One region of the Streptomyces sp. NBC_01334 genome, then DNA from elsewhere that is predicted to be linked to it. Evidence: riboswitches for the same ligand, from Rfam matches in the RefSeq annotation. Region 1 holds a riboswitch; each other region holds the start of a gene.

Region 1 (4,186 bases):
GCGCCGTGCTCCGCCCAGGACTCCACGGGGTTGGCCGGGGCCTCCACCGCGTACATCCAGGCGATCTTGTGGCGCAGCTGGGTGAGCATCGACGTCAGGGCGTGGCTTCCGGAGGACTGGGCGAGCGTCTCGTGGAACCAGCCCCCCAGCGAGCGCAGATCCTCGCTGTTGCCCCGCCTGGCCCGCTCCTGGCCCAGCCGGACGAGGCCGCGCAGCACCTTCAGATGGGCCTCGGTGCGCCGCTGGGCGGCCCGGGAGGCGCCGAGCGGCTCCAGGAGCATGCGCATCTCCAGCAGGTCGGCGGCCTCCTGCTCGGTCGGCTCCGCGACGCACGCGCCCGCGTGCCGCCGTGTGACGACGAAGCCCTCGGCCTCCAGCGTGCGCAGCGCCTCTCGGACGGGAACGCGGGAAACGCCGTAGCGGCGGGCGAGGAGTTCCTCGGTGAGGCGGCTGCCGCGCTCGTAGACACCCGCGACGATGTCGTCCCGAATGGCCGTGCACACCGAGTGCGCCGGAATACGCATGACGGACCTCCGCCTTAATCCCCGTGAAACGTCGACGATTGACGTGTGTTCCGTGACTCTATTGCAATGGGCGGGGATTTCCGATGGCGGGCCGGAATCCAGGGATATTTTTTGGACAGCAGGGCCTCGAAAACGGCGAAAGCCCCGGCCGGGAGGGCCGGGGCAAGACGATCTGTCGCCGTGGGTCGTCAGACGTTCACGCCGTGCGTGCGGAGGTAGGCGACCGGGTCGATGTCCGAGCCGTACTCCGCGGTGGTGCGGGCCTCGAAGTGCAGATGCGCACCGGTGACGTTGCCGGTGGCACCGGACAGGGCGATCCGCTGGCCCGGGGTGACCTGCTGGCCCACCGACACCTCGATGGAGGACAGGTGACCGTACTGGGTGTACGTCCCGTCGTTCATCTTGATGACGATCTGGTTGCCGTACGACCCGCCCCAGCCGGCCTCGACGACGGTGCCCAGGCCGACCGCGTGCACGGTGGTGCCGCTGGCCGCGTGGAAGTCGATGCCGGTGTGGCTGCCGGAGGACCACAGGGAGCTGCTGGCCTGGTAGCTGGTCGACACGTAGGAGCCGGTGATCGGCGAGACGAAGGTGTTGAGGCGCTTGCGCTCGGCCTCGCGGGCGGCACGCACGCGTGCCTCGCGCTCCTCCACGGCCTTCTTGGCGGCGGCCTGCCGGGCGGCCTCCTCGAAGGCCGCGTGCTTCTGCACGGCGACCTGGTCGTCGATCTGCTCGACGACGGACTCGCCGGCGGTGACCACGGGGATCAGCCCGGTCTGCTCGGGGGTGGGCTCGGCGGCGAAGGCCGGGGTGGAGGCGACGGTGGCCATGACACCGGTGGTGGTGAGCGCCGCGATGCCCGCCGCGCGGACGCTGCTGCGCTGCATCCGGCTGGGCCGACGGTGCTTCCCGGTGGCGCAGGTGAACGCCATGAAGTTGGGGGTGTCCTTTCCTTCCCTCTCGCCTACCGGGTTAGCTGACGGGTTCGGAGCAGGAAGGTCTCCTACGGACCCCCTCGCGTTCACGCGCGGGCGTCCGATTCACCCCAGGGACTTCACAGGTGGGTCCCCGGCTCCCCTGGCTCGCGCCGTACGGGGACTCGGCGATGACTGTCCGGTGCCGCGGCTGCGGCGCACTGCCTGACGAACAGCCCGCATGACGCTAAGCGGCGCGGGTTTCAATCCTCAAACGGATCCCGGTTTTTGTAGCGCATCCCACAGGGCAGACAGGCAACCTCCGCATCAATTCGGACATACGGAGGCCCTGGTGACGCTTTCGTCGACCAGGGCCCCCACACGCGCGTGCCGTTGCCGGGATCTACTCCGCGGACACGACCTTCACCTCGCCGATGCCGAGGGCCTCGACCGGCTCCTTGATCTGGGCCGCGTCACCGACGAGGACGGTCACCAGACGGTCCACCGGGAAGGCGTTCACGGCCGCCGCGGTGGCCTCCACCGTGCCGGTCGCGGCGAGCTGCTGGTACAGCGTGGCCTGGAAGTCGTCGGGCAGGTGCTGCTCGACCTGGTCCGCCAGCGTGCCGGCGACGGCCGCGGCGGTCTCGAACTTCAGCGGCGCCACACCGACCAGGTTCTGCACGGCGACGTCACGCTCGGCGTCGGTCAGCCCCTCGGCGGCGAGGGTGCGCAGCACCTTCCACAGGTCGTCCAGAGCGGGGCCGGTGTTCGGGGTGTCGACGGAGCCGCTGATGGCGAGCATCGCGGCGCCCGAGCCGTCCGGGGCGGACCGCAGGACCTGCCCGAACGCGCGGACACCGTAGGTGTAGCCCTTCTCCTCGCGCAGGACACGGTCCAGCCGGGAGGTGAGGGTGCCACCGAGGCAGTAGGTGCCGAGCACCTGCGCGGGCCACACGCGGTCGTGCCGGTCGGCGCCGATCCGGCCGATCAGCAACTGCGTCTGGACGGCGCCCGGACGGTCCACGATGACGACCCGGCCGGCGTCGTCGGCGGTCACCGGCGGCACGGGCCGCGGCTGGGCCGAGGAGCCCGTCCAGGCGCCCAGGGTGTCGCCGAGGAGCGCCGCCAGGTCGACACCGGTCAGGTCGCCGACGACCACGGCGGTGGCCGTGGCGGGACGGACGTGCCTCTCGTAGAAGGCGCGTACGGCGGCGGAATCGATCTTCTCGACCGTCTCCGCGGTGCCCTGGCGCGGCCGCGACATCCGCGCGGTGGCCGGGAACAGCTCCTTGGAGAGCTCCTTGGCGGCGCGCCGGGAGGGGTTGGCCAGCTCGTGCGGGATCTCGTCCAGGCGGTTGCGGACGAGGCGCTCGACCTCGCTGTCGGCGAACGCGGGGGCCCTGAGGGCGTCGGCGAGCAGACCCAGGCCCTTGGACAGGCGCGAGGCCGGCACCTCGAGGCTCAGCCGGACGCCGGGGTGATCCGCGTGCGCGTCCAGGGTGGCGCCGCAGCGCTCCAGTTCGGCGGCGAAATCCTCGGCGGAGTGCTTGTCGGTGCCCTCGGAGAAGGCCCGCGCCATGATCGTGGCGACGCCGTCGAGGCCGGCCGGTTCGGCGTCCAGGGGCGCGTCGAGGAGGATCTCGACGGCGACGACCTGCTGGCCGGGACGGTGGCAGTGCAGCACGGTCAGGCCGTTGGCCAGCGCGGTGCGCTCGGGCGCCGGGAACGCCCACGGCTTGGCCTCGCCCGCCCGGGGCTGGGGGTGGAAGTCCATCGTGGCGAGCTCGGTCACCGGGCCGCCTCCTCGTTCTCGTCCTGGTCGGCGGGGGCTTCGGCGGCGGTCGGCTCGTAGACGAGCACCGCGCGGTTGTCGGGGCGCAGGCGGGCCTTGGCGATCTCCTGCACCTCCTCGGGCGTCACTTCCAGCACGCGCTGGACGGCGTTGAGGGCGAGCTGCGGGTCGCCGAACAGGACGGCGAACCGGCACAGTTCGTCGGCGCGGCCGGCGACCGTGCCGAGCCGGTCGAGCCACTCGCGCTCCAACTGCGCCTGGGCGCGCTCCATTTCCTCGGCCGTGGGGCCCTCCTCGGCGAACCGGGCGAGCTCCTCGTCGATGGCGGCCTCGATGACGGGCACCTCGACGTCGCCGGACGTCTTCACGTCCAGCCAGCCCAGGGAGGGCGCTCCGGCGAGCCGCAGCAGGCCGAAACCGGCCGCGACGGCCGTACGGTCGCGGCGCACCAGCCGGTTGTAGAGGCGGGAGGACTCGCCGCCGCCCAGGACGGTGAGCGCCAGGTCGACGGCGTCGCACGCACGCGTGCCGTCCTCGGGCAGCCGGTAGGCGGCCATCAGCGCCCGGGCCGGCACCTCCTCCTCGACGATCTCGCGCAGCTGCTCGCCGATGACGTCGGGCAGCCCGCCGTCACGGGGCGCGGGCTTGCCGTCGTGGCCGGGGATGGAGCCGAAGTACTTCTCGACCCAGGCGAGGGTCTGCTCCGGGTCGATGTCACCGACCACGGAAAGGACCGCGTTGTTGGGCGCGTAGTACGTGCGGAAGAACGCGCGCGCGTCCTCCAGGGTCGCCGCGTCCAGGTCGGCCATCGAGCCGATCGGCGTGTGGTGGTACGGGTGGCCGTCCGGGTAGGCGAGAGCGGTCAGCTTCTCGAAGGCCGTGCCGTAGGGGACGTTGTCGTAGCGCTGACGGCGCTCGTTCTTGACGACGTCGCGCTGGTTCTCCATCGACTCGTC
Region 2 (4,186 bases), 1.0 Mb from region 1:
CGACGGGATCTGCTGCGTCACGGGGGCTTCCTCCCTGTCGGTCTCCGTCGGCGCGGCTCGTGGTGGCCGACGGGACGCTTCCCCGACGATACGACATGGGTTCCCCGGGCAACGGGTTGTCCACAGGGCGGTACTCCGGACGTCTGACCAGGTGAAGAGTTGTCCACGGAAAGTTGCCCGGCAGGCCGACCGCATTCGATGATGTTGGTGCTTGATCGCACCTGTTCGAATTAGTGGGGGTTTGATGCCCGAGATCGCCGACAACGGCCGTACCTGGCTCCTTTCGGGGCCGACGAGCAGCTACGCCCTCCACCTCACCGAGGCCGACGAGCTGGTCCACCTGCACTGGGGCCCGGGCATCGCGCTCGCGGACGCCGAGGCGCTCGCCGCCCTCCCGGCGTCGGAGCGGGGGGCGTCCTTCGAGTCCCCGCTCGACGGCCGGGAGGAGTACCCGGTCGAGGGCGGCCCCCGCTTCGTCCGGCCCGCCCTGTCCGTGCGCACCGACGAGCGGCGCGGCACCGAATGGTCCTACGAGGACTTCGAGGCCGACGACGACGGGCTGCGGCTGCGGTTCCGGGACGCCGGACTGGCCCTCACCCTGCACTACCGGATGCGCGGCGATGTCGTCGAGCGCTGGACGACCCTGCGCAACGACGGTGAGCGGCCGCTGGAGCTGCTGCGCGCCGACTCCGCCACCTGGACCCTGCCCGAGCGCGACGACTGGCGGCTGTCGCAGCTGCACGGCCGCTGGGCCGCCGAGTCCCGGCTCACCCGGTCTCCGCTCACCTACGGCGAGCAGGTCATCGGCAGCCGCCGCGGCCACACCGGGCACCAGCACCTGCCCTGGATCGCCCTGGACACCGACGCGACCGAGGAGCGCGGCGAGGTCTACGGCTGCGCCCTCGGCTGGTCGGGCACCTGGCGGATCGCCGTCGCTCAACTCCCGGACGCGCGCGTGCAGATCACCGGGGGCGTCGGGTACGACGACTCGGGGCTGCTGCGGCTGGCCGCGGGGGAGTCCTTCACCACGCCCGTCTTCGCCGGCCTGTGGAGCGACGCCGGCTTCGGCGGGGCGAGCCGCACCTGGCACGCCTACCAGCGCGCGTACGTCGTCCCGGACGCCGAACAGGACCGGCCGGTGCTGTTCAACTCCTGGGAGGCCACCTACTTCGACATCTCCGAGGAGCAGCAGGCCACGCTCGCCCGGCGGGCCGCCGCGATCGGCGTGGAGCTCTTCGTCGTCGACGACGGCTGGTTCGGGGCGCGCACCGGCGACCACGCCGGACTCGGCGACTGGCGGCCCAACCCCGACCGCTTCCCGAACGGGCTGAAGCCCCTCGCCGACCAGGTGCACGACCTCGGCATGCAGTTCGGCGTCTGGGTCGAGCCCGAGATGGTCAACCCGGACAGCGAGCTGTATCGGGCGCACCCCGACTGGGTGCAGTTCCAATCCGGACGAAAGCGGACGGAGTTCCGCAATCAGCTCGTGCTGAACCTCGCCCGCGAGGACGTTCAGGAGTACCTCTGGGAGCAGCTCCACGGGCTTCTCTCCAGCGCGCCCGTCGACTATGTGAAGTGGGACTTCAACCGCTGCTTCACCGACGCCGGCTGGCCGGACGACCCCTACCCGCAGCGCCTCTGGGTCGACCACGTACGGGCTCTGTACGCGCTCCTGGACCGGCTTCGGGAGGCCCACCCCGGGGTCGCCTTCGAGTCCTGCTCCGGCGGCGGCGGACGCATCGACCTCGGGATCATGAGCCGCACCGACCAGGTGTGGACCTCCGACAACACCGATCCGCTCGACCGGCTCGACATCCAGCACGGCTTCAGCCAGATCCACCCCGCCCGGGTCATGGCGGCCTGGGTCACCGACAGTCCCAACGCCCAGCTCAACGGCCGGGTCAGCTCGCTGCGCTTCCGGTTCGTCAGCGCCATGGCCGGCGTGCTCGGCGTCGGCGGGGACCTCTCCGAGTGGAGCGAGGAGGAGCTCGCCGAGGCGCGCCGGTGGGTGGACCTCTACAAGGAGATCCGGCCGCTCGTGCAGCAGGGCGACCTCTACCGGCTGCGGCCCCCGGCGGGCGGCCTGAGCGCCGTCCAGTACGTGCGCGGTGACGAGAGTGTCGTCCTCGCCTGGCTCCAGGCGCAGCGGTTCGGTGAGCCCGTCCCGGCGTTGCGGCTGCGCGGACTGGACCCGACGGCGTCGTACGAATGCCGCGAAACGGGCGAAGTCCACCGAGGGGCGGTACTGCTCCATCACGGGCTGCGCACCGGACTGCGGGGTGACCTTGATGCGACGGTTATCCGACTGCGTCGCATCTGAGGTTTCTGTCCGAATTGAATCCTTAATTCCAACTCGCTCTGGAATAAAGGAACCTGGAGAGCCGTCACGTGAGCAGCGTCATATCCGTGACCGTATGTCGCCCGTCATGTTCACGTAATTCGCATGCTTTTCCAGGGTGCTTGGCGGTGAACGGGTCCCTTGTCTCACGGAGTGTGACCGGGGATTCTCACAGGGGATCAAGAGAAAGGCGTCAGCGGCACAACCTCTGCTTGTCCCTGTGCGTTCCGGTCGCTTACGTTCCACACCAATCCGGACGGACGCCGAATCCTGCCACCGCCCGGAGCCCGCACACTCACCCGTATCTGGCAGGAGCGGGGGACCCACAGGCACAACCGCCTGTTCCGGTCTCCGGAACAGGCTTGGGGTAAAGCCGCGCCTCGGCGCGGCCGGGCATCTCCAGTCCGCACCCGACAGCTCACCTCGCAGGCGCCGGAGAGGAATTCGCCATGCCCGCGAAGGGTAAGCACCGCCGTCCGAAGGCCCAGCGCTTCACTCGTTCCATAGCCGTCGCCGGAACGGGTGGCGCCGCGCTCGCCCTTCCGCTCATGGGTGCCGCCGGCGCTCACGCGGCCCCCGCGCAGTCCGTCGCACAGTCGGCTTCCCAGGCCGTTCCGGAAAAGGCCGTGCAGTCCGTGCCGGTGGCGCAGAAGACGGCCACCGCCACGACGGCCAAGTCCTACACCGTGCGGTCCGGCGACTATCTGTCGAAGATCGCCGACGAGCAGAACGTCAGTGGCGGCTGGCAGAAGCTGTACCAGGACAACCGTCAGGCCGTCGGCGGCGACCCGTCGCTGATCCACCCCGGGCTGAAGCTCTCGATCGGCAAGAAGGCCGCGAGCACCGGTTCGTCGTCCGGCTCGTCGTCCGGTTCCTCCTCGTCCTCCCCGTCGAAGTCGAAGGCGTCCGGAACCAAGTCGTCGTCCTCTTCGTCCTCGTCGTCCGGTTCGTCCTCCTCGAAGGCGGTCACCCAGGCCGCCGAGAGCGGCACCGGTACCTCCAGCGGTTACACGCTGCCGGTGGCGGGCGCCACCGTCGGCACCGCCTACCACACGGCCGGCAGCATGTGGTCCAGCGGCTACCACACCGGCACCGACTTCGTCGTCCCGACCGGCACCTCCCTCAAGGCCGTGGGTGCGGGCACCGTCGTCTCCGCGGGCTGGGGCGGCGCGTACGGCAACCAGGTCGTCATCAGGCTCGCCGACGGCTACTACGCCCAGTACGCCCACCTGTCCCAGCTCTCCGTCTCGGCCGGCCAGACCGTGACCGCGGGCCAGCAGCTCGGCCTCTCCGGTGCCACCGGCAACGTGACCGGCCCGCACCTGCACTTCGAGATCCGCACCACGCCGGACTACGGCTCCGACGTGGACCCGATCGCCTACCTCCGCTCGCACGGCGTCTCCGTCGGCTGACCCCCTCCGACTGCGACGACCTCCCGCCTGACACGCGGCCGAAGGCCGGACCCCGATCCCCGGGTCCGGCCTTCGGTATGTCCGGGGGATGGCCGGCGTTGGAGTTTGCGCGTTCATGATCGTTCTGTTGCGTTCTTGTGGCAGCCCCTGGTGCCCCATCGACAGGCGGGACAGGGTGGGGACACAGTGATCTCCGTCAGTGAGCAAGCGCTTTCTATCGCTCTTCGGAGGTTCTGTGTCCCGCGTCGACCGACGCATCGTCATCAAGGGCGCCGCGGCCGCGGCCGCCGTCACCGCCGTCACCCTGCTGGCCGGACTCGTCGCCGCGCCCACCGGGCACGCCGCCGAGGTCCCGCGCCGGATCGTCGAGAACCTCGACCGCGGCCTGGTCGCCACCCCGTCCGGCGAAGGAACCTTCCTCAGCTGGCGGCTGCTC
Region 3 (4,186 bases), 3.0 Mb from region 1:
GACTCATCTGGGTCTTCCGGATTGTCCGACCTGTCCAGGGGGTTGTCCGGATCCTCGGGCTCCACGGCCGACGACGACTCCTCGACCGGATCGTCCGACTCGTCCGCTGATTCCGCCGGTTCGCCTTCGGCGTCCGCTTACTCCCCTTCGTCCTCTTCCGCCGCCACGGGCGAATCCGGCACGTCCGGCGGCCGGAGCGACGGCTCGACGGGCGACGGCTCGCCCACGGCGACCCCGGGTGCGGACGACTCGGACAAATACGTCCAGGACGAAGGTTCTTGGAGCCTCGTCGACACCGGCTCCCTCGGCTCGGGCAAGCACCGCGGCGCCACCGCCGACGAGGCCGCGACCAAGAGCGCGACCGACGCCGGCGTGGACGGCACCGCCGCCGCCTCCGCGGGCCGGCATGCAGCGGCCACCTATGTCGTCCAGGAGGGCGACTCTCTCGCGTCCATCGCCGACTCCCTTGGTCTCGACGGTGGATGGCGTGCCCTCTACGACGAGAACAGGGACCTCATCGGCGTCGACCCGAGCAACATCGCCGCCGGTCAGACTCTCGACACAGGGGTGGAATAGGGCGCAAAGCCCAAGAAAAGCAGCGGGAGTTCGCGTCACACTTCGCGCCGAATGTCCGTTTTGGTGAAAGTGTGGGATGAGTCTCAGAAGCCCTGATCGTCTTTGAAATTCCGCCGATCGCGTGTCTACGGTCGAGGCCGCTCGGCAACCCGAGCCCCGGCCGTCGCAACGCCGAATCCTGCCAGCGACGACCCGGGAACAGTCGTCGCGTCAAGCGCCGTAGGCAGGAGCGGGGGACCCAAGGTAAGTGCCGCGCCGGTCGGTTGACCGGAACGGCTCGGGGTGAAGCCACACCTCCCACGGAGCAGCGCTCCGACGGGCGAGGAAGTGGCCGGGCAACTCACACGGCCCGAACCCGACAGCTCACCTCGCAGGCGTCGGTGAGGGGATCCACCATGCTGTTTTCCGGTAAGGGCAAGCACCGCCGTCCCTCCAAGGCGACCCGCGTCGCCACGCTCGCCGGCGTCACCGGCGTCGCCATCGCCGCTCCGCTGATGGCGGCCGGCAACGCCTCCGCCGCCACCGCCTCCGAGTGGGACGCGGTCGCCCAGTGCGAGGCCGGTGGCAACTGGTCCATCAACACCGGCAACGGCTACTACGGCGGTCTCCAGTTCTCGGCGTCCACCTGGGCCGCGTACGGCGGCACCGCCTACGCCTCCACCGCCGACCAGGCCTCCAAGTCCCAGCAGATAGCCATCGGCGAGAAGGTCCTCGCCGGTCAGGGCAAGGGTGCCTGGCCGGTCTGCGGCACCGGCCTGTCCGGCGCCGCCTACAACGGCTCGAGCGCCGACTCCTCGAGCTCCGGCTCGTCCAGCTCCTCCGGCTCCGCCGGCTCGTCGAGCAGCGGCAGCACCGGCAGCCGCTCGACCGAGGAGCAGAGCGCCTCCCGCTCGACCGACCGCCCGGCCGCCTCCAAGACGGTCACCACCCCGACCGGCAAGAAGGTCAAGAAGGGTGACGGCGAGTACAAGGTCGTCAAGGGCGACACCCTCAGCACCATCGCCGAGAAGCACAAGGTCAAGGGCGGCTGGGCGAAGCTGTTCGAGCTGAACAAGGACATCGTCGTCGACGCCGACCTGATCTACCCGGGCCAGCAGCTGCACCTGAAGTGACACTGCGCCTGAAATGACCCTGCGCCCAGGGCGTCGCTTCGCGTGAAGTGACACCTGGCCCCCAGAGAAGCCACAGCGCCCTCATATCCGAGGTCGGCACACTGAAGACCTCGTGAGGGTCACCCCCCGTCCCCACGGGCTCCCCGCTCCGGTGCGTGTTCCCCCGTACGCACCGGAGCGGGGTTTCTCTTTGCCCGTTCGTCACTTCCTGTCGGCTTTTCTCGGCCACCCCCTTTGTTCCGGGCGGAAACAATAGGTACCGTCTGTCTGTCCACGGGACGGTCGGTCGGCTGCCGACGGTCCCGGGGCGGTTAGGCTCTAGTCGCAAGGCTCAGCAAGGGCTCGTCAAGACCCCTGGGCCCCGCACAACCAGCGTCACATCCCAAGAAGGAGATGCTCGTGCCGTCCATCGACGTCGTCGTAGCCCGGGAAATCCTGGACTCCCGAGGCAACCCCACGGTCGAGGTCGAGGTCGGCCTCGACGACGGCAGCACGGGTCGTGCCGCCGTTCCGTCCGGCGCCTCCACCGGTGCCTTCGAGGCCATCGAGCTCCGCGACGGTGACCCCAACCGCTACCTCGGCAAGGGTGTCGAGAAGGCCGTCCTCGCCGTCATCGAGCAGATCGGCCCGGAGCTCGTCGGCTACGACGCCACCGAGCAGCGCCTGATCGACCAGGCCATGTTCGACCTGGACGCCACCGACAACAAGGGCTCGCTCGGCGCCAACGCCATCCTCGGCGTCTCGCTCGCCGTCGCGCACGCCGCCTCCGAGGCCAGCGACCTGCCGCTGTTCCGCTACCTGGGCGGCCCCAACGCGCACCTGCTGCCGGTGCCGATGATGAACATCCTGAACGGCGGCTCGCACGCCGACTCCAACGTGGACATCCAGGAGTTCATGATCGCCCCGATCGGCGCGGAGTCCTTCTCCGAGGCCCTGCGCTGGGGTGCCGAGGTCTACCACACCCTCAAGAAGGTGCTGAAGACCAAGGGCCTGTCCACCGGCCTCGGCGACGAGGGCGGCTTCGCCCCGAACCTGGAGTCCAACCGCGCCGCGCTCGACCTCATCATCGAGGCCATCAAGCAGGCCGGTTACGTCCCCGGCGAGCAGATCGCGCTCGCTCTCGACGTCGCCGCGTCCGAGTTCTACAAGGACGGCAAGTACGAGTTCGAGGGCAAGTCCCGCTCGGCCGCCGAGATGACCGAGTACTACGAGGAGCTCGTCTCCGCGTACCCGCTCGTCTCCATCGAGGACCCGCTGTACGAGGACGACTGGGCCGGCTGGAAGGTCATCACCGACAAGCTGGGCGACAAGGTCCAGATCGTCGGCGACGACCTCTTCGTCACGAACCCCGAGCGTCTGGCCCGCGGCATCGAGGAGGGCTCCGCCAACGCCCTGCTCGTCAAGGTCAACCAGATCGGTTCGCTGACCGAGACCCTGGACGCCGTCGAGATGGCCCAGCGCAACGGCTTCAAGTGCATGATGTCCCACCGCTCCGGCGAGACCGAGGACGTCACCATCGCCGACCTCGCGGTCGCGGTGAACTGCGGTCAGATCAAGACCGGCGCCCCGGCCCGCTCGGACCGCGTCGCCAAGTACAACCAGCTGCTGCGCATCGAGGAGATCCTCGACGACGCCGCGGTGTACGCCGGCCGCAGCGCGTTCCCGCGCTTCAAGGGCTGAACCTTCCCGCACGTCCGCTCCGCGGACCTCGGGCACAGCAAGGACTGACGCCGCCGACCCCAACCGGGGCAAGGCTCCGCCAGTCGTACGTACGTCCCCGTACCGGTCCCGTACCGTGTGCGGGGACGTACGCACGTGTGAGACGGGAGGCGGGAAGCAGTGGCCGTGAAGGACCGGGACCGTTTCTCCACCGCGACCAGGATCAAGCTGCTCGGCGAGCAGACCGCGGCCCGGGTCTACCGTTCCCAGACCAAGCGCCAGGCCCGCCGCTCCCGGCTCACCGGCCGTGCCGCGCTTCTCGCGCTCGTCCTGTGCACGCTGATCGTGGCCCTGGCCTACCCGATGCGCCAGTACGTCTCCCAGCGCGCCGAGATCGCCGATCTGGAGCGCGAGAAGCGGCAGGCCGGCGAACGCGTCGAGCAGCTGCGCGACCTCAAGGCGCGCTGGCAGGACGACGCCTACGCCGAGCAGCAGATCCGCCAGCGGCTGCACTACGTGCTGCCGGGGGAGACCGGGTTCGTCGTGATCGACCCGGACGCGGCCAGGCAGTCCCGCGCCGACCTCGGGGCGACCGACCGCCCCTGGTACTCGAACGTCTGGGACGGCGTCGACAAGTCCGACGCCTCCGACCAGTGAACCGACCGTCGGCCAGGACCCGCAGCCAGAACCGGTACCCAGAGCCGGTGGCCGGAGCCGGTGGCCAGAACCGATAGAAAGACAGGCATGGAAACGCCCCCGCCGACCACCCCGCGCACCGAGCCCACCGACGCGGACGTCGAGGCCTTCAAGCAGCAGCTCGGACGGCCGCCGCGCGGTCT
Region 4 (4,186 bases), 2.4 Mb from region 1:
CCTGCCCGTCATCCCAGGGAGAGCCGCGCCGATGCCGTACCCGTACGTCCTGCTGTCCGCCGCCGTCTCCCTCGACGGCTATCTGGACGACACCACGCCCGAGCGCCTGCTCCTCTCCAGCCGCGCCGACTTCGACCGCGTCGACGAGGTACGGGCCTCCGTCGACGCCATCCTCATCGGCGCCGGCACGATCCGCGCCGACAACCCCCGGCTCCTGGTGAACTCCCCCGAGCGCCGCGCCGCCCGCGTGGCCGCCGGACTGCCGCCGTACCCCCTCAAGGTCACCGTCAGCGGCTCCGGCGATCTCGACCCGGCGGCGAACTTCTGGCACACGGGCGGCGAGAAGATCGTGTACACGACGGAGAAGGGCGCCGAGCGGGTCCACGCGCTCGGCATCGCAGCGGACGCCGTCCCGCTCGGCCCCGAACTGGACTGGCGCCGCCTCCTCGAACACCTCCACGACGTGCGCGGCGTACGGCGCCTCATGGTCGAGGGCGGTGGCACGATCCACACCCAGCTGCTCCGGCAGGGCCTCGCCGACGAACTCCAGCTCGTCCTCGCCCCGCTCTTCGTGGGCGACCCGGCCGCGCCCCGCCTGTTCGGGCCGGGCGGCTACCAGGGCGGGCGCCTGCGTCTGTTGGAGACCCGGCGCATCGAGGACGTCGTCCTGAACCGCTACGAGCCCACCGCCCCCGGTGCCGGACCGTTGCCCGCCGCGGCCGACCGGCACTGGCTGGCCCTCGCCTGCGCACTCGCCGCCGACTGCCCGCCGTCGGAGACCGCCTTCAGCGTGGGCGCGGTGATCGTGGCCGCCGACGGCACGGAGCTGGCACGCGGCCACTCCCGCGAGGCCGGCGACCCGGTCGTGCACGCCGAAGAGGCCGCCCTCGCGAAGCTCGACCCCGCCGACCCCCGGCTGCCCACCGCCACCGTCTACAGCAGCCTCGAACCGTGCGCCCGCCGCTCCTCCCGCCCGGCCCCCTGTGCCCGCCTCATCCTCGACGCAGGGGTGCGCCGGGTGGTCACGGCCTGGCGCGAGCCGGACACCTTCGTCACCGAGGCGGACGGAACCGGTCTGCTGACGGCCCGGGGCGTCGACGTCCTCGTCCTCCCGGAGTACGAGGAGCGGGCGAAGGAGCCGAACCGCCACCTCCTGTGAGGCCGCTGGGGCCCCGCGGATCAACCGATGTGCTTTCCGCCCCGCTGATGGCGTACAGTTGTGTTCATCGCCGCGGGGTGGAGCAGCTCGGTAGCTCGCTGGGCTCATAACCCAGAGGTCGCAGGTTCAAATCCTGTCCCCGCTACTGATGGACCGAAGGCCGGAATCCGAAAGGGTTCCGGCCTTCGGCGTTTTCGTCGACCCCGTCGATCGCTTCCTCACTCTTGGTGACCGGTCGACCGCCCTGCGCATGACGACTGAGTCACCATCAAAACTCCTGTGACTGATGAAGCGTTTCCGGGGTATGTCGAGGCGTGGTCAACTCGCCCGTTTTTCACCGCTGGTAGCCCAAAAGTCCAGGCCAGAAATGTTGTTGATCAAGAGGAACAGCTTGGAAACCCACCCCCGGGTCTATTAACGTTCGATAACGCAGCGCGGTCGTCCCAGCCGGCACCAGAGTCGGCTCCGTGCGGCACGTGCCGAATCCCGCAAGGGAACCGGGGAACCACCACCATGGGGTGAATCACGCGGAAGCCGTCGTGAACTCGCAGAGTCCACGACCGGTATACGCGCGTAGGAGACCTTCCCGCTCCGAACCCGTCAGCTAACCCGGTAGGCGACGGAAGGAAAGGAGTGCGCCCGCGTGGCGTCCAACCCGCCTGCCCCCGAGGCCCCGTACGCGCCCAGCCAGCGGTCCACCGAGACCTTCGGCTACGGCGGCTACCGCACCGACGAGGGACCTTGGGAGGAGTGGAACCCCACCGCGGAGTCCACTCGCCCGGTACGCGGCAAGCACCGCGTCGCCAAGCAGCGCGGCGGCGGATTCGCCCGCAGCTCCACCGTTCTCGGCGTCGGCGTCATAGCCGCCGTCAGCGCGGGTGGCATGGCCAGCGCCAACACCGGCAAGGCCCCGGTCTCCATCTCGATGCCGGACCTGCCCAACGTGGGCTCGCTCATCTCCGACGACGAGCCCGCCCCGGAAGCCGCGCCGGCCCTCGCCAGCTTCGGCTCCGAAGCCGCCGTGGACACCGAGGAGAGCGCCGCCGACGCCGGCGAGGCACTGCGCAGCCGGATCATGGCGCAGGCCGAGTCGCAGCAGTCCCAGGTCGAGGTCAAGGCTCTCGCCGCAGCGGCCAAGGCCGAGTCCGACGCCGCCGCCAAGGCCGAGAAGGAGGCGGAGGCCAAGGCCGCCGCCGCGAAGAAGAAGGCCGCCGAGGAAGCAGCCGCCAAGGCCGAGGCCGCGCGCCTGGCCGAGCTGGCCAAGCAGTACACGCTGCCGACCTCCTCGTACACGATCACCTCGACCTTCGGTCAGGCCGGTTCGCTCTGGTCCTCCGGCTACCACACGGGTCTCGACTTCGCCGCGCCGACGGGCACGCTCATCAAGGCCGTCCACAGCGGCACCATCACCGAGGCCGGTTGGGCCGGTTCGTACGGCTACCGCACCATCCTGACCCTGGACGACGGCACCGAGCTGTGGTTCTGCCACCAGTCGTCGATCAGCGTCAGTGTCGGCCAGAAGGTCGCCACCGGCGATGTGATCGGTCGGGTGGGCGCCACCGGGAACGTCACCGGGGCCCACCTCCACCTCGAGGTCCACCCGGGCGGCAGCGCCGAAGGCATCGACCCGGCGGCCTGGCTGCGCGACAAGGGCCTCAACCCCTGAGTCGTCCCTCCGGAGCCCCCGAGCCGGCCGTCCGGGAACCGAACCTTGAGCCGTTGCTTCGGACCCCCTGAGCCGGTTCGTTCGGTCACCCTGATCCACCTGGCAGCCCCGACGCCCTCCGCGTCGGGGCTGCCGGTCCGTGCCGGGCATGGGTGCCGGTCCTACGTGCTGTTCACATGTTCTTCGCGTCACGCCTGGAATGGGCGGGCCGTCGGCGCCCGTTGACACGAAGCATGACTTCTCTTCGCAAGCTCGGCTCCTCCGACCTCGAGGTCTTCCCGCTCTCCCTCGGCGGCAACGTCTTCGGCTGGACCGCCGACGAGACGGCCTCCTTCGCCGTACTCGACGCCTACGCTGCCGCGGGCGGCAACTTCATCGACACCGCCGACTCCTACACGGCGTGGATCGAGGGCAACAGCGGTGGTGAGTCCGAGACCATCATCGGCAGGTGGGTGCAGGCCCGGGGCAACCGCGACGACGTCGTGATCGCCACCAAGGTGAGCCAGCACCCCGAGTTCCCCGGCCTGTCCGCCGACAACATCAAGGCCGCCGCCGACGCCTCGCTCCGCCGTCTGGGCACCGACCACATCGACCTCTACTACACGCACTTCGACAAGCCCGAAGTGCCCGTCGAGGAGATCGTCGGCGCGCTCGACGAACTGGTGCGGGCGGGCAAGGTGCGGCACATCGCCGCCTCCAACATCACGCCCGAGCGCCTCCAGGAGTCCCTGGAGTTCTCCGACCGTGAGGGCCTGGCCCGGTACGTCGCCCTCCAGCCCCACTACAACCTGGTCTCCCGCGACACCTACGAGGGCGGACTCCAGGACCTCGCCGCCCGCTTCGGCCTCGCCGCCGTCCCGTACTTCGCCCTGGCCGCCGGCTTCCTCACCGGCAAGTACCGGCCCGGTACGACCGTGCAGAGCGCCCGCGCGGCCGGCGCCGCCAAGCACCTCGACACGGAACGGGGCCGGAACGTCCTCACCGCCCTGGACGAGATCGCCCAGGCTCACGACACCCGGATCCCCACGGTCGCCCTGGCGTGGCTCGCCGCGCAGCCCACGGTGGCCGCGCCGATCGCCTCCGCGCGGACGGTCGAGCAGCTGCCGGCGCTGCTGGGGGTGGCGCAGCTGGAACTGACGGCGGAGGAGATCACCCGGCTGACCCGCGCCTCGGTCTGACGACCCGACCAGGGCCTCGGCCCGGCCTGCCCAGCCGGGCCTACTGGTGCGAGTGGGGAGCGGGATACGGTTCCGCCGGATATCCGGGTCCGGGTCCGTGCGATGGGCCGTGTCCGGGTCCGTGCCCGGGTCCGGGGATGTGTGCCGCGGGGTAGCCGTACCCGTACCCGTACCCGTACCCGT

The links. Region 1 has a riboswitch for cyclic di-AMP ahead of OG736_RS32270 (M23 family metallopeptidase). Riboswitches for the same ligand answer to the same signal wherever they lie in the genome.
Region 2: linked by a shared signal. The riboswitch ahead of OG736_RS36470 (M23 family metallopeptidase) and the one ahead of OG736_RS32270 (M23 family metallopeptidase) in region 1 are both predicted to bind cyclic di-AMP.
Region 3: linked by a shared signal. The riboswitch ahead of OG736_RS18715 (transglycosylase family protein) and the one ahead of OG736_RS32270 (M23 family metallopeptidase) in region 1 are both predicted to bind cyclic di-AMP.
Region 4: linked by a shared signal. The riboswitch ahead of OG736_RS21205 (M23 family metallopeptidase) and the one ahead of OG736_RS32270 (M23 family metallopeptidase) in region 1 are both predicted to bind cyclic di-AMP.

What each region holds. Positions count from the first base shown of each region.
Region 1 covers NZ_CP130718.1:7,172,648-7,176,833, reverse strand. Annotated here, with positions in the region: gene OG736_RS32275 (GntR family transcriptional regulator) at 1-524, opposite strand, end outside; gene OG736_RS32270 (M23 family metallopeptidase) at 713-1,456, opposite strand; cyclic di-AMP (ydaO/yuaA leader) riboswitch at 1,471-1,639, opposite strand; gene OG736_RS32265 (M16 family metallopeptidase) at 1,842-3,230, opposite strand; gene OG736_RS32260 (M16 family metallopeptidase) at 3,227-4,186, opposite strand, start outside.
Region 2 covers NZ_CP130718.1:8,187,456-8,191,641, forward strand. Annotated here, with positions in the region: gene OG736_RS36460 (tyrosine-protein phosphatase) at 1-21, opposite strand, end outside; gene OG736_RS36465 (alpha-galactosidase) at 245-2,320, shown strand; cyclic di-AMP (ydaO/yuaA leader) riboswitch at 2,628-2,783, shown strand; gene OG736_RS36470 (M23 family metallopeptidase) at 2,788-3,750, shown strand; gene OG736_RS36475 (rhamnogalacturonan lyase family protein) at 3,986-4,186, shown strand, end outside.
Region 3 covers NZ_CP130718.1:4,202,475-4,206,660, reverse strand. Annotated here, with positions in the region: gene OG736_RS18720 (transglycosylase family protein) at 1-576, shown strand, start outside; cyclic di-AMP (ydaO/yuaA leader) riboswitch at 782-968, shown strand; gene OG736_RS18715 (transglycosylase family protein) at 972-1,688, shown strand; gene eno (phosphopyruvate hydratase) at 2,082-3,368, shown strand; gene OG736_RS18705 (FtsB family cell division protein) at 3,528-4,004, shown strand; gene OG736_RS18700 (DUF501 domain-containing protein) at 4,092-4,186, shown strand, end outside.
Region 4 covers NZ_CP130718.1:4,754,051-4,758,236, reverse strand. Annotated here, with positions in the region: gene OG736_RS21215 (dihydrofolate reductase family protein) at 32-1,159, shown strand; tRNA gene OG736_RS21210 (tRNA-Met) at 1,231-1,304, shown strand; cyclic di-AMP (ydaO/yuaA leader) riboswitch at 1,627-1,793, shown strand; gene OG736_RS21205 (M23 family metallopeptidase) at 1,803-2,825, shown strand; gene OG736_RS21200 (aldo/keto reductase) at 3,059-4,003, shown strand; gene OG736_RS21195 (PrsW family intramembrane metalloprotease) at 4,044-4,186, opposite strand, start outside.